3 regions of the Arthrobacter sp. MYb224 genome follow, and region 2 is predicted to be linked to each of the others. Evidence: riboswitches for the same ligand, from Rfam matches in the RefSeq annotation. Region 2 holds a riboswitch; each other region holds the start of a gene.
What was found. A riboswitch is a leader RNA that binds a small molecule or an ion and turns the genes downstream of it on or off. The one in region 2 is predicted to bind S-adenosylmethionine.
Positions count from the first base shown of each region.

Region 1: another riboswitch for S-adenosylmethionine. It lies ahead of CQ017_RS14060 (hypothetical protein); the one in region 2 lies ahead of CQ017_RS03325 (acyl-CoA dehydrogenase family protein).
Region 3: another riboswitch for S-adenosylmethionine. It lies ahead of CQ017_RS09700 (ABC transporter ATP-binding protein); the one in region 2 lies ahead of CQ017_RS03325 (acyl-CoA dehydrogenase family protein).

Region 1 is NZ_PCPU01000007.1:120,547-125,629, reverse strand. Features, by position in the region: gene CQ017_RS14070 (LOG family protein) at 1-331, shown strand, start outside; gene CQ017_RS14065 (VIT1/CCC1 family protein) at 400-1,503, opposite strand; gene CQ017_RS14060 (hypothetical protein) at 1,567-1,833, opposite strand; SAM riboswitch class IV at 1,852-1,964, opposite strand; gene CQ017_RS17915 (hypothetical protein) at 2,119-2,502, opposite strand; gene CQ017_RS14045 (DinB family protein) at 2,858-3,445, opposite strand; gene CQ017_RS14040 (helix-turn-helix domain-containing protein) at 3,661-4,224, shown strand; gene CQ017_RS14035 (hypothetical protein) at 4,363-4,776, shown strand; gene CQ017_RS14030 (ROK family protein) at 4,811-5,083, shown strand, end outside.
Region 2 is NZ_PCPU01000002.1:4,167-9,249, reverse strand. Features, by position in the region: gene CQ017_RS03330 (acyl-CoA dehydrogenase family protein) at 452-1,681, opposite strand; gene CQ017_RS03325 (acyl-CoA dehydrogenase family protein) at 1,715-2,941, opposite strand; SAM riboswitch class I at 2,996-3,086, opposite strand; gene CQ017_RS03320 (GntP family permease) at 3,572-4,933, opposite strand.
Region 3 is NZ_PCPU01000004.1:252,881-257,963, reverse strand. Features, by position in the region: gene acs (acetate--CoA ligase) at 1-958, opposite strand, end outside; gene CQ017_RS09710 (ABC transporter permease) at 991-1,812, opposite strand; gene CQ017_RS09705 (aliphatic sulfonate ABC transporter substrate-binding protein) at 1,818-2,834, opposite strand; gene CQ017_RS09700 (ABC transporter ATP-binding protein) at 2,897-3,709, opposite strand; SAM riboswitch class I at 3,715-3,822, opposite strand; SAM riboswitch class I at 4,088-4,188, shown strand; gene CQ017_RS09695 (acyl-CoA dehydrogenase) at 4,205-5,083, shown strand, end outside.

The DNA of each region.
Region 1 (5,083 bases), on a different contig from region 2:
TATAGCAAAGTTTTTCACGAACTCGATTCGCGAAGCCATCCTGCTCGAACAGGCAAATGGCGGAATCATTGTGCTTCCCGGTGCAGCCGGGACAGTCCAGGAAATATTCCAAGACGCCTGCGAAAACTACTACGCGACTGGCGCTCGCGTAGCTCCCATTGTGTTGGTGGGCCGCGAGCATTGGACCCGGAAGCTTCCAGTCTGGCCCTTGCTGCAGGCGCTTGCCGCCGGGAGGGCCATGGAAAGCAGGATAGCTTTGGTGGACTCGGTGCAAGAAGCTGTCGAATTCATTGAAACAATGACTCCATTGCGGCGCCGCACGCGGTTCTAATAACGAGACCGGCCGTTGCCCCACGACGCATCATGTTGGGGCAACGGCCAGTAGTCTGCTTCTTGGAGCTAAGCCACGGTGGTGCCGAAGAGCAAACCCAAGCAGTAGGTTACAGCGGCCGCACCCAAGCCAATGGCCAGCTGACGGATGCCGCGTTTGAGCGGGGACGCGCCGGATAGCAGGCCAACGACGCCGCCGGTGAGCAGCAACGCGATGCTGACCAAAGCGACTGCCACGCTCACCGCAGCTAGCCCGGTGAGCCCGAAGATGTAAGGCAGGATCGGAATAACTGCGCCGGAAGCGAAGAACATGAACGAAGAAATGGCGGCTCCCGGTGCCGAACCTAGCTCCTCATGTTCGCGTTCCAGCTCCGCGCTGCGAACTTCTGGATGGAGCGAGAAGGAGGGGTTGCAATCGCAGGTAAACAGCCCCATGCGTTCTGCCGCGCGGTGTTCGGCATCCTCATTGTTCATGCCACGTGCCTTGTAGATCAAGACCAATTCGTTGGCATCTAGATCGAGGTCGCGGGCGGCAGAAAGCGTGACCTGGGTAGGGCGCGACGCGGTGAGAAGCTCACGTTGGGAACGGACTGACACGAATTCCCCGGCAGCCATGGACAGCGCGCCAGCCAGCAGGCCGGCAATTCCGGAGAAGAGCACGAGGGACGAGGCCACACCGGTGGCCCCGATGCCCATGACCAGGGCTAGATTTGAGACCAGACCGTCATTCGCCCCGAATACTGCGGCTCGGAAGTTGCCGGACAACCGGGACCGGCCGACCGTAGCCAAAGCACGAATGACTTCCTCATGCACCTGCTCGTCCGCCGCCATTTGCGGAGCGGCGTCCTGATCGGTGGCGTAGGGAGAGTTGCCTTCGGCGCGTTGGGCCAGCGCCAAGACAAACACCGAACCGAAATGACGGGCCATGAAACGCAACATTGTGCGCCGCATGGACGGGCGGACCGGGCGTACATGTTCGCCGAGCTTGGTTCGCCAGTAATTTTCGTGGCGTTCTTCCGCTTCGGCTAGCCCACGGAGAATTTGGCGTTCTTGTCCGGTGCGCTTTTCGGCCAGTTCACGGTAGATCGCGCCTTCGGCGACCTCATCGGCCATGTACTGGCGCCAGCGGCGGATCTGCGCCTTGGTTGGTTCGGGAGTTGAGGTTTGGGCCATCACGGGGATGCGTCTCCTGCGGCAGATTGGATCATGTTCACGGGCAGATGATCCGGATTAGGTTCAACCCCCTAGTTTAGTGAGCGATTCAAGCACTGGGAATTTGGCAAGACTAAATACGTGGGCGGTGCCAGCGTTTTGCCCCCGAACTGCCACGAATACCGAAAGTTCCTCGCGCTGACTATCGAAGCTCGGCGGACCCACGGTTCTGGCTAGCAAACGGGTGAGCAGGTGCGGGTCCGTGACGTAATAGCTGACCCAGACCCCGCGAAGCGGAAACTGCACCTGGCCGGTTTGCAGGTCGATAATGGGAAGGACGTTTAAAGCCATAACTATCGTGGACCCTTAAAAGAGCTCTTGCCCGTAGCCGATTGGCGTACGGACCGCTTCTTCATCCGAACCACCCATGAACCTGGGGTTGGTGTGCGGCCAGTCGGAGCTTGGCGCCGCATCTCGTGAAGCAACACCACGATGTTACACCGGTGCGCCATCCGGCCGCGTAGTGAAACGTCATACGCAGCTCTCGCGGGTCTCATGGTGCACGGCCCCGTGCCGATTAGGATTCTGCGCTCGCCGAAGGTGCAGATTGCTGGCCGGGGCCCTGCCCATCCGGCATTACCGGTGATTCTCCTGCCGGCCCGCCGTCGTTGCCGGGGCCACCGCCAGGCATGCCCCGTCGCGGGGTTCGGTCCAGGGGTTGACCTCGACTTCGAACTTTACGGCGTAACCGGAGGTGATTTCGCCGCAGGTGGCGCCCTTCAGATTAGTTGCCGACCGCTCGTGACCGGTCGCTGCATGCACCGCATTACGGGCCTCTTGGGGCAGGGCTGCCTTTGAGTTGGCGATAGCGTTGGCCGAATCGGTGAACGAGTTCTGGGGCCGGGCAATCTTCGAGGTGGATATGCGGCCAGCGTCCGGCGTAATACGCGGGGAAGATGCTGGTGAAGCGCACGATGCCGTTCGCGTCTGTGAGCTGTACGCTGCGCAGGTAATTCTCATTCTGCAATCCTGAGAAGGACAACGAGTTTTCCCCGGCAAGGTTGCATTGCCTGAGATCCCGGAGTCTGCCGGAGCGCATGCTGCGAGGGTGAAAGTCACGGCCAAGTCCCAAGCCTGCCAGCTCCTTACAGCGATCAACCAGAGTTCCATCGTCGCAGGCGAGGCCTTGGCCTTCGAGATCTTCAGGCGTGCGAGGAAGGGAAGGGGATCCGAATCATTTGCGTGGTGAGGATTTCAAAGCTGGTGCTCTAGCCGCTGGGCTCGGATGAGGCCATCCGAGCTGGTGCGAGCTTATGCGAGCACTTTGAGGCGGTGCCCGGCTAGGGGTTTGAGCGAGCTTTAACCAAGACCGGTGTTAGGACTGCTCGGCGATTCGCTGCAGGGTGGAGCGCTGTTGCTTCCATTGCTCAGGGCTAAAGCCGGGGATATTTCTCGCCTGTTCACGCAGTCCTACCTGTCCGTCGAGAAGCTCTCGGACGATATCAAGATGCCCAGCATGCCGGGAGGTTTCCGCGATCATATGAACAATGAGATGCTCCACGGTGGTATGCCGATGCACTGACCACCAGGGGACCTCAGCCGGGGACTCTAAGTTCAATTCATCGAGCGTCTGCTCGGCGAATGCGATGGACTTTCGATACAACGCGAGAACATCTTCTACGGAGAAGCTGGCGGGAGGCAGGAAGTCGATCTGCGGATCATCGCTTTGCAGTAGTTGAAGCACATGCCGATCGTTGGGCACACGACCTAGGCACTCGCCGAAATAACCGTATTCGGTGATTGCTAGATGGTAGATGACACCAAGCATGTGTGTTCCGGTATCCGTCATGGGACGGCGGGCCAACTCTTCGGAGAGTCCCTGACACTTCCAGAGCACGGTGTTTCGGGCCTCGTTCAAATAGTTCCGAAGTCTCTTGGAGGACGGATTGCTATCGGTATCCATGTGCCGAGTCTAGTTTCATGGCGATTGAATAAACAGCGACGGCGCATTGAGGGCTTGTTTGCTGACTTCAGGACTGAAGCGTGAGTTCGGCGAAGTTCTCGTTGCCTATTGGTAAACTGACGCAGTGTAGGAACCTGAACCGGATTGGTTTAGCGGAATTGTAGGCCGGGTACTGCCAAGCTAGGGCTGCGCCGGTGTCAAAATGGTGGGAGAGCATGAAAACACTGCCCGTAGAGCCCACCGGCTCGTCGATTAATATCGGCGCCCGTTTGCGTGGGGTACGCCAAACCCGACGAATGACCATCGACCAGGTGGCCGAAATGTCCGGACTGACCAAGGGGTTCTTGTCTCGCGTGGAGCGAGACTTGACTAGCCCTTCGGTGTCGACGTTGCTCAGGCTCTGCGAAGTGTTGGGCTTAGAGGTTGGACAGCTCTTCTCAGTACCTGAAACCAAATTGGTCAGGCTGGAGCACGCGCCGCGAATCGCCTTGGGTGGTCAAGGGATCACCGAACAACTGGTCACTCCCCGCGCCGAGACCAGGGTGCAGATGATTAGGGCAGAGGTCGCGCCTCAGGGCTCGGGGGAAGCCGAGCTGTATTCGGTGGATTGCAAGGTGGAAGTTCTGCACGTGATTTCCGGAGAATTTACCTTGGTTCTGCCCGAGGACCGCATTGAACTGCAAGCGGGCGATACGGTAACCTTCCCGGGCCGTGAGCCGCACAGTTGGGAAAATACTTCGGACCGGACCGCCGTAGTGACCTGGACGCTGTTGCTCTGACCAAAACCGCAATGCGCTTTTGAAGGGTTTGCGCGTTTTCCGTCCGTGCCGGGTTTCGGCCGGGCAAAGCCCAAAGCGTATCCTTGACATAGCGTCAACAACTTTTCTCGACGCCGATAAATAACCGAAGGGAGCTCCGTGACGGAAAGCGAGCCACGGGCTGAACTGGTCGAACTGCGCTCCGCGAGCTGGTGGATGTCTGCAATTCTCGGTGTCTTAATTGGTGTGACCATGACATTGATCCGCACTCAACGTTATTTCTTCATCGCTGGGGCGGCGATTCTGGCGGGGGTCATTCTGGTCATCGGCTTACGCACTATTCACCGTCGTTCTCAATACCCGCAGATGGCACAGGCGAAAACCTCTTGGGTATATGCCGTGTGGACGCTGGTGCTACTTGTGCTTGCCGGGCCCGTCCAGCTGGTATATGTGGCGGATGAACTCGACGAGATTGCGATTAAGTCCTTCGTGCTTTCGGCAGGTTTCTGTTTTGGGTTCCATGAGGTGGACCGGGCATTGGTAGCGAGCAGCAAGAAGTCCTTCGAAGGCTAGCTGCTGAACTACATTCGCGCATTGGGAGGGTGAAATGTCTACCGAAAACCTTGCGGTCGGCATAGACATCGGCGGGACGAAGATCGCCGGGGGCGTGGTCGATGGCCACGGCCGGATTCTTCGCCGAAGCTTCCGCCCTACTCCGGGCCGGAGCGCAGCCTTGACCGAAGATTCTATTGCCGAGGTAGTCAGCGAGCTCAGCGACGGGGATGCTCATATGCCCGTGGGCGTCGGGGCCGCCGGCTGGATTAACCGAAGCGGTTCGCATGTCCTCTTCTCCCCGCATCTTGCATGGCGTGATGAGCCG
Region 2 (5,083 bases):
CCTCTTCGGGAGGGGAGCAGCCCAGCCCCTATCCCGAGCTGGACTTCATCGAACCGATCATCGCGGTCGTGGCAGACGAGCGCCAGCGCTACAAGCTCGAACAAGAGCTTTCAAGCATCGAGGTCAGCTGGGAGACCCGCGGAGTTTTCGACTGCGGCGAGCATCGGATTGCCGCTGGAGATGTCCTCTACCTCGCGCATTCATTTCTGGCACCATATGCCACGGATTCTGCAGGGAACATGCGCTACGGAATCATGCAATCGCCGAGTCCGAGCGCCGCCTACTATCGGAAGGACACCGCGGACCGCGAGTTACCAGTGCTTTATCTGCAGCGAGTTGTTGTGGGCGAGGTGCATCCAGGGGGTACCGGCGAGCTGCTCGGTGATTGTTGCGCTACACGCTGCAGGCCCGGCGCTCAAGATGAGGGCTGGGCCTGCCCGCTCTGTGGATGCTACTTCGAGGCGCCGATGGCCCAAACCCGCGGCAGCTCGGTGCCGTTGACCGCCAGGTCGCCGATCAGCCGGGCCTTGAACACCCACGGGTTGTGGTTGCCGGCGGTGCGGGCATTGCGCCAGTGCCGATCCAGGTTCTTCGAAACGCTGGTGGCCGAAGCGGCCAGCGCGTCGAAGGCGTGGGTGATCGCGTTGAGCACCAGCGGGGTGAGCACCACCTGGGCCTGCGCACTGGCCAGCTCGGCCGCATCATTGGCCGCCTCGTCTTCCTCCGCCGTCGCCTCGCCCTCGTGCAGCGCCAGCGCGGTTTCATAGGCTCCCTGCAGGGACTGCGACACGCGTTCCACGGTTCCGGCCGCCGCGAACGCAGCCGCCGACACCTCGCCGATGACCTGCAGCAGCTGCGGATCTTCGGCGGCCACGTTGGCGGCGCCGTGGCTGAAGGTGCGCTTGCGGGCCTTCTGCTCGGCGGCGAAGTCGCGTTCGGCGGCCTTGGCGGACCCGGCCAGCACCACCAGCAGCACCTGCTGGTAGAAGGCGGTCTGGTACTTGAAGCGGGTGTCGAAGTCGATCAGGTCCTCCTCGGCGACGACCGCGTCGGTGAAGGTGGAGGTTCCGGTGCCGGTGGTGCGCTGTCCGAAGCCGTCCCAGTCATCGGCCAGCACCACGCCGGGCTGGTGCCGGTTGACCGCGGCGATCACGCGCTTGCCGGTATCGGTGCGCTCGGCGTAGGTATCCAGCCAGTCGGCGAAGATCGAGCCGGTGGAATAGTACTTGGTGCCGTTGACCAGGAACCCTCCCTCGCCATCCGGGGTGACCTTGGTGATCACCTCGCCCACCTTCACGGTGCCGATCTCGGTCCAGGAATTCCCCACCAGCTCCCCGGCGGCAAAGCGGGCCAGCCACTTGTCGCGCCCCGGCCCCGGGGCGGCTACCAGGCGGTCTTCGACGAAGGCGAAGTGGGCGCGCAAGGCCTGGGCGATGCTGGAGTCCGCGGCGGCCAGCTCCACGAGCAATTCGAAGAGCTCGGCCAAGGTGGCCCCTGCCCCGCCGTGGGAGACCGGGACACGCAATGCGCCGAAGCCGGCGGCGGCCAGCTCGGCCACCTGCTGGTGCGGCAGTTCTCCGCTGCGGTCGCGTTCGGCGGCGCCGGCGGCGATCTTTTCAAAGTGCGGGGCGAAGCGGGTTTTCAATTCAGCCAGGCGGTTGGCGGTGGCAAGTACGGTCATCAGTTCGGTCCAATCCGTGGGTGCGGTTGAGGTTTAGGTGTAGAGCGAGAGCGGCTGGGTTTCCCCGCGCAGGAAGTACGCGCCGACCTCGATTTTCTTGTAGTCCACCGGGTCGTGCAGCGAGTGGGTGCGCACATTGCGCCAGAACAGATCCAGGCCCACATCATTCTGCGTAGAGGAGGAACCGGTGACCTCGAAGATGCGGTTGGCGACCTCCACGCCGATCTCGGTGGAGACCACCTTGGCCTCGGCGATTTCCACCGCCAGCGCCGCGCGTTCAGGCTGGGTGACATTCCCCGCCTTGGCCAGCAGCGCATCGAATTTGCGGCCGAGCTTCTCGGCCAGGGCGGCCACCGCGGCGGTGCGCGCCTTCAGCTCGCCCACGGTGCGCTGGAAGACGACGTCCTGGGAGTAGGTCTCCGCCGCCGAGAGGAACCAGGCGTTCTTGCGGCCCAGCAGGATTTGCTTGCCGCGGGCCAACGCGCCCTCGGCGATGCCCAGGTAGAAGTTCGCGAAGGCCAGCTGGATCCCGGGGGTGAGCAGGGTGGAGACCGGCTCGTCGGTCACCGCCCCGAGCAGATCGGCGGCCTCGATGCGCACGTTGTGGTACTTCAGCGAGTTCGAGGCGCTCAAGCGCTGGCCCAGGTAGTCCCAGTCATCGACGATTTCCAGCCCTTCCCGGTTGCGCGGGAGGACGAAGGCCAACACTTCGCCGTGTCGCGGGCCTCCGGAGACCTCGGCGTTGACGACGATCACCTCGCCGACTCCGGAGCCGGTGGAGAAACGCTTGAAACCGTTCAGCCGGAAGCCATCGTCCTCCGCGGTGAGCGTCAGCTGCGGGTCCACCGGATTCACCGAATCGCCCCAGAGCCAGCCTCCGGCCACGGTCCGCTGCCACCACTCGGCCTGGGCTTCGGCCGGAGCGTAGAAGGCGATGCCGGACTGGTTGATGTAGTGGTAGGCCAGCAGCTGGGAGATGGACCCGTCGGCCGCGGCCAGGATGCGGATGGTTTCAAAAGCGGTGGCCCAGTGCGCTCCGGCTCCCCCGAATTCGGCCGGAACCAGCAGGTTCAGCAGCCCGGCCTCGCGCAGCAGCTGCACCTCGGCGAAGGGCTGCTCGTTTTTGCGGTCGCGCTCCAGCGCGTCCGCGGCCAGGGTGGCCGCGACCTGCTCGGCGATCTCGCGCCAGTGGGCGAGCTCGGCCTCGTCTGCGCTCCCGGTGTAGGGAACGCGGGGCAGTTGCGTGCTCAGTACGGTCATTTTCGTTCTCCCTTAGAGTCTTGCTCCGAAGGAAGCAGAAAGTTGCTTTCTGCTGATCCATCGAACCTGGCGTTAGCACTAGCTGCCGAATGCAGGCTTGCTGCGGCGTCGTCGAGCCAGGTCTCTCAGCCGCTCTGGATGGTTGGTACTTCGAGTGAAACACCGCGGCATGAGCGGATGGAAGGAGCACGTCATCCGACGGAATAGTCGGTCAGAAGTCGTCACAAAGCGAGATTTCCGGCGGACTTGGACCGCCCCGAAGGCGCTGGGACGCCGTCATACTTCTGGAGGTTACGTCATCGGCGATCGGAGAGCTTGATATCCGGATCCAGCATCAATCGACCGGGCACCTGTCAGGGGGATCTCGGTTTCTCAATTAGCCGACAGCGATAAGCGTCAGCGAATGCGGGGGTGGATCATGGATCCAGCGATCAGGCATCCCGGATGGCCGGATTGCCGGTCGTTGTTCCCATGCCCGTAATCCTTGCCCAGCAAGCCAATGGGGAAAGCTGGGCTGTGCTCGAAGTTGCAGCCTTGCCTTGCCTATTGCGGCCATCCCGCCAGTTAAACCAATAACCGCGCCATCCTCTGATGGCGCGGTTATTGGTTGATGCAGGCTTCTTGGATTTACTAGAGCAGGAATGCCCCGAGGATCCAGACGGTAGCAAATGCGGCGGTGCCCTGGATGGCGGTGGCCACGCTCAAGGTCTTGTAGGCCGTGATCACCGGGATGCGGCTGAGCTGGGAGACCACCCAGAAGTAGGAATCGTTGGCATGCGAGACGACCATCGCGCCGGCGCCAACTGCCAGGACACTGAGCACCATGCCCAGTTCGGAGTCCAGACCGAGGGATCCGAGCATCGGGGCGACCAGCGCCGAGGTGGTCACCATCGATACGGTGGATGAGCCCTGCGCCGACTTCAATGCCGCGGCGATCAGGAATGGCACAGCCAGTCCGAGACCCAAGCCGCTGAGCGAATCGGAGAGGATCGTGGTCAGCTCCGAGGCTGCCAGCACAGCACCAAAGGCTGCGCCGGCACCGGTAATGAGCAGGATGGGCGCCGCGGTGCGCACGGCTTCGTGCATCTGCTCGTTGAAGTCGGCAAGCTTCTTATTGCCGTTCAGCAGCAAGGTCGCGGCGAGCAAACCGAAGATCAGCGCGATCACCGGGGTGCCGATGAAGGACAGTGCTTCCAGTGCGGCGCCTTCGCCGAAGGGATGCGATGGAAGCTTGGCGATCGATGCCGCGCAGATCAAGACCAGCGGAACGAGGATCGGCAGGAAGGCCAAGCCAGGGCTTGGCAGCTTGCCGAAGCTTGCACGCAGCTGCTCGTAATCTAGTTCGGAGATGTCGTTCTCATCCTCGGATGGCAGCGGAGTCCACGTGGACTTGTTGAAGCGGCTGGCATAGAACAGCCCGGCCATGGCCGAGACCACTGCCACCGGCAGGCCGATGGCGATGATCAATCCGAGGTTGTCGGCGATGCCGATGGACTCGGCGGCTGCCAGCGGTCCTGGGGTCGGCGGGACCATGGTGTGGGTGGCATACAGGCCGGTCATCAAGGCAATGGAGGTGGCCAGCGTGGAAACACCGGTGCGCAGGGTGATGGCCTTGCGCAGGGAGTTGAGCACCACGTAGCCCGAGTCGCAGAAGACCGGTATGGAAACGATGTAGCCGATGAGCGACAGCGTCAGGTTGGGGAATCTGGTGCCCAGCAGCTTGATCAGCGCATCGGCCATGGAGATCGCGGCCCCGGAACGCTCCAGGATGATGCCGATCATCGTGCCGAAGAGGATTACGAGGCCAATATTGCCCATGGTGCTGCCAAAGGCGGTGGTCACCGTGGAGGCGACCTCGGCGATGGGGATCTTGTAGGCGAAGGCCGCGAGGATGGCCGCGCCGATGAGGGCGAGGAAGGGGCTGATTTTCCAGCGTGCGGTGACCAGCACAATGGCCACCACGAGGATCAGCAGAACGAGGAGTTCATACACGGCGAGTTGGCTCCTTTGCCAATATCTGTGGCCCCCAGCCCGAACCTGCAATGGCGCAGGCGGTCGTTCTGGGTGCGAGTTCCGGCCCGTTGCTGCCGCCCGCTATTCCGCCAGGTCAAGCTGCTCAGGCTTTTCCTGCGAAGGCTGTTT
Region 3 (5,083 bases), on a different contig from region 2:
AGATCACCTGGGTGACGCCGTTGGCCAGCGGGCCGTAGATCTCGTAGGTGTGCGCGGTGACCCAAGCCAGGTCCGCGGTGCACCAGTGCACGTCGCTCGCGCGTTGGGATTCGTCGGGGTTGCCGAACAGGAGATTGTGGCTGTACGCGGCCTGGGTCAGGTACCCGCCGGTGGTGTGCACCAGCCCCTTGGGCTGCCCGGTGGTTCCGGAGGTGTACATGATGAACAGCGGGGTCTCTGAATCGAAAGCCTGCGCTGCGTGCTCGGTGGACTGAGTTTCCACCGCCTCGTGCCACCACACATCGCGTCCGGCGGTCCACGGGATCTCATCCCCGGTCCGGCGGATCACCAGAACCTTTTCGATGCTGTTTTCCCCGGATACCGCAAGATCTGCGTTGGCCTTGACCGGAACCGAGGTGCCGCGGCGGAACTGGCCGTCGGTGGTGACCAGCAGCTTGGCCTTGGTGTCCTCCACCCGGAACTTCAACGCCTCCGCGGAAAAGCCGCCGAAGACCAGCGAATGGATCGCCCCGATGCGTGCGCAGGCCAGGGTGATGACGATGGTTTCGACAAGCACCGGCAGATAGATGACCACGCGGTCCCCCTTGGCCACGCCGAGCTCCTGCAGGGCGTTCGCCGCCTGGCTGACGCGCTCCTGGAGGTTCCGGTAGGTCACCGCGATGCGGTCACCGGGCTCGCCCTCGAAGTAGAGGGCGACCTTCTCGCCGTTGCCGGCGGCCACATGGCGGTCGGCGCAGTTCACCGCGGCGTTGAGCTTGCCCCCGAGGTACCAGGAGATCTGCGGGCCGCGCTTGGCTTGTGCGTCTGCCGGGATGATCTGGCTGGTGGTGTGCCATGGGGTGTCCCAGTCAAGCAGGTTCGCCGCCTCGTCCCAGAACTCCTGGCGTGCCTCGGCGTTGGAGGGCTGATTTGTACTGGCCAATTCGATGGTGGTCATTGCGGTCCTTGAACGTGATTCGAGTTGTTGGCTTAGGTCCAGCGGTTGATCGCCCAGCGTTCTGCTACCGAGAGCAGGGCATCGGTGATCTTTCCGAAGACGGCGAGCAGGATAATTGTCAGGATCAACCGGTCGATGCGACCGTTGTTCTGCGAGTCGGTGAGCAGATAGCCCAGCCCCATGGAGGCGCCGAGCAGTTCGGCGGCGACCAGGAACAGCCAGGCCTGGGCCAAGGCGAGGCGAAGCCCGGAGAAGACCGAGGGAACCACCGCGGGAAGCTGCACGGTGCGCAGCAGCTTCAGGCCGTTCAGTCCGAACGCGCGCGCGGCTTCGATGAGCTGGCGGTCCACGTGGCGCAGGGCCAAGGCAACGGTGGTGAACACCGGGAAGAATGCGCCGATGATGACCAGCGTGACCTTGGAGTCCTCGCCCATCTTCATCCACAGGATGAGCAGCGGAACCCAGGCCAGCGAAGGCACGGCGCGCAGCGCCCCGATGCTCAGGCCGAGCAGTGCGTCGGCGAGCCGGGACAGTCCGACCAGCGCGCCGAACAGCAGGCCGAGCAGCGAGCCGAAGAAGAATCCGAGCAGTACACGCTGGGTCGAAATGCCCACATGTTTGCCCAGCTCGCCGCCTTCGAGCAGTTCGCCGGCCGCGGCCACCACGGCCGCCGGAGTCGGCAAGGACCACGGCGCGACGATGCCGGTGGTCGTCACCACCTGCCAGGTGAGCAAGACGATGAGCGGCAGGATCAGCGCGAGCAGCCAGTGCGGTAGCTTCAGAAGCCTGGCGCCAAGGCTTTCGCGTGCCTGCACCGGCGTGCTGGCTTGCTGGGTTTGGTTCGCTGAAGACATGTTGCTTATTCCCCGGCGATCTTCGTCGCGTCGGCCTGGGCAGCGAACTGCTCATCCACCAGGGATTCCAGCGCTTGATCGACTGCGTCCTGGGTGGAGACGTCCTTGTTGGCCACGAAGGTAGGTCCGATATTGCGCAGCACCGAAATGAAATCCTCACCCGGCACGGTGTCCACGTCGAGGTTCGAGCGTTCCTCGATCACCTGGGTGGCGACCGGGGCCTCCAGACCTGCAACCTCGGCCAGAATGCTCGCCGTTTCACCAGGATTGGCGGCGGCCCATCCGCGAGCCTTCTCGTAGGAGTCCACCACCAGCTGGGCGAGTTCGGGGCTCTCCTCGATGAAATCTTCGCGGGCATTCAACGCGCCATAGGTGTTGAAGTCCAAGTTACGGTAGAGCAGCTTCGCGCCGTCCTGTTCGGCATCGGCCATGATCGGATCCAGGCCGCTCCAGGCATCGACCGAACCGTTGACCAGCGCGGTGCGCCCATCGGCGTGCTGCACGTTCTGCAAGGTGATGTCCGAATCGCTCAGACCGGCTTCGGCCAAGGATTGCAGCAAGAAGAAGTAGGGGTCGGTGCCCTTGGTGGCCGCGACCTGTTTGCCCTCAAGGTCCTTGACCGACTTGATATCCGAGTCCTCGTTCACCACTAGGGCGGACCATTCGGGCTGCGAATACAGCGAGATGGTCTTGATAGGTGAGCCGTTGGAGCGGGCCAGCAGTGCTGCCGAACCGGCGGTGGATCCCACATCCACGGCATCGGCGCGCAGCGCCTCGTTGGCCTTGTTCGAGCCGGCCGACTGGATCCATTCGACGCTGACCCCTTGTTCCTTAGCGGCGGCGTCCAGCCACCCCTTTTCTTTCAGGACCAGGCTCAGCGGATTGTAGGTGGCGAAGTCGATGGACAGCGTCTGGCCGTCGGCTGCGGCGTTCTCGCCCGCGCATCCGGTCAGCACCAGGGCCGAAATGCCAAGCGTTGCTACGGATAGTGCGGCGCGACGGGAAAAACGATTCGAGAGCATGGAAAATCCTTGATTTGTGCGAATGGAAGGCCCGCGGGACCAAATGAGTGCGGTAGAAAGTGCTAGTGGTTCGTCGGATCAACGCCGAGCAGGCTCAGCAGCGCTGTGCGGTGGGCGACGAATTCGCTGCTCGTATGGCTGCGCGGGTGCGCCGCGGACAGGACTCGATCCTCGATCACGGTCGCCGAGGCCTGGCCCTCGGGTCGGCCCAGCACGACGATGCGGTCGGCGAGAGTCAGCGCCTCATCGACGTCGTGGGTCACCAGCAGCACGGTAGTCGGGAAAGACTTATGGATGGCCAGCAGCAGATCCTGCATTTTCATTCGGGTCAGCGCATCGAGCGCACCAAAGGGTTCGTCGAGAAGCAGGACGCCCGGGCGCCGGGCCAACGCGCGAGCAAGCGAAACCCGCTGAGCCATGCCCCCGGAAATTTCACGTGGGCGCAGATCTGCTGCGTGGCTCAAGCCGGTCAGCTCCAGCAGCTCGGCGATCAGCTGGCGCCCGGATTGCTTGTCGGTTCCCGGCGCAAGGCCGATGGACACGTTGTCTCGGACCGAGCGCCAAGGCAATAGCCGTGGTTCCTGGAATGCAACGGCGCACCGCTCATCTATCCCCGTCACGGCGCGGCTTCCGATGACCACCGACCCGGTGGAGGGGCGGTCCAGGCCGGAGGCCGCCCGCAAGAGAGTGGATTTGCCGCAACCGCTTGCGCCGAGAATTGCAACAATCTGGCCCGCTCCGAGGCGCAGATTCACGTCGCGAAGCACCGTGTTGCTTTCCTTCTTGGCGGTGAAAGTACGCGATAGCTCGAGGAACTCCACGTCGAGCGCCGTTGCGCTTTGGACGGTCTCGGGCAAGGCAAAGGCTGTAGTCATTTTCATCTCCATCGTTCCTGGCGGTAGCACCGGACACCGTTTGGTTTATTAACCGTGTGTGGTGGTTGCTGCGGCGTCACAGAGCCAGATCTCTTAGCCGCTCGGGATGGTTACACGACTATTACAGGCCTTCGAACGATTTCAATGCAAATCTTTCGTAACATGATAAATATTCGATAGATGCGTCACATCATCGTGATGTTTCGATTTTTATTTCACTGATCGCGCATTTGGCCGAAAAATCGCTAAACGCTAGGCGTTGTGTTCGGCCGCGTTAGGCAAGTGCTGTCCTTGATGCATTTCAATCTCCATCCGTGCACGACGAAATGTGACTAACCGGGTTGAGGACGAAGTAGACCTCAGGCTACAAATGATTACGAACCATCCAGAGCGACCGAGAGATCTGGCTCGTCGACGTCGCAGCAACCACCCACCTAAATATTGGCGCGGGACGGTGCTACAGCCAGGACCGATGGAAAGAATTGAGGACTTTCGATGTCATTTGGCGATCCCGCTGGCGACTTTAATGCGCTCAGCGACCCGTCTATTGCGGGTAGCGCGGTGGAGCTTGACGACCTTCCACAGGAACTTCCTACCCGGCAGCTGCTGAAAATCACCCCGGGCCCCGGCGCTGACGAGCAGTATGAACGGCTTGCCGGCATTTTCCGTCCGGTGTTCGCACAGATCGCCGCCGGTGCAAGGGAACGCGACCGGCAGCGGATCCTGCCTTTCGAACAGGTTGGCTTGCTGAACCGTGAGCGCTTCGGTGCGCTGCGCCTGCCGGTTGCCGACGGCGGCCATGGGGCGCGCTTGAGCGATGTCTTCCGGTTGCTCATCGAATTAGCCGAGGCCGACTCGCATGTGGCTCAGCTATGGCGCGCGCATATTGCCTTCGTGGAAAATGCGGTGCGGCTGGAAGATGCGCAGCTCCGTAGCAAATGGGTTGCCCGAATCAGCTCCGGGCAGATCGTGGGCAACGCCTACACCGAGGAAGGCGGCAACGCCCTCGGGTTGCTCAACACCAAGGTCACCGAGGAGGGGTCGCGCTGGCTGGTCAATGGGCGGAAGTTCTATTGCACCGGCACCATCTTCGCCGACTGGACCACCGTAGCGGTGGCGCACCCGCAACTCCCAGGGCGCCAGATCGCGGTAGTTTCCACCCAGCACAGCGGCGTGAAAATCCTCGATGACTGGGATGGTTTCGGCCAACAGCTCACCGGTACCGGCAGCACCGAATTCCACGAAGTTCCGGTGGACACCTTCATGCCGGAGGATCCCACGGATCCGGAAGCCGCGATCTTCCAACTCGTGCTCATGGCGGTACAGGCCGGAATCGGACGGGCGGCACTGAACGACCTGCGCTCCTCCGTGCAG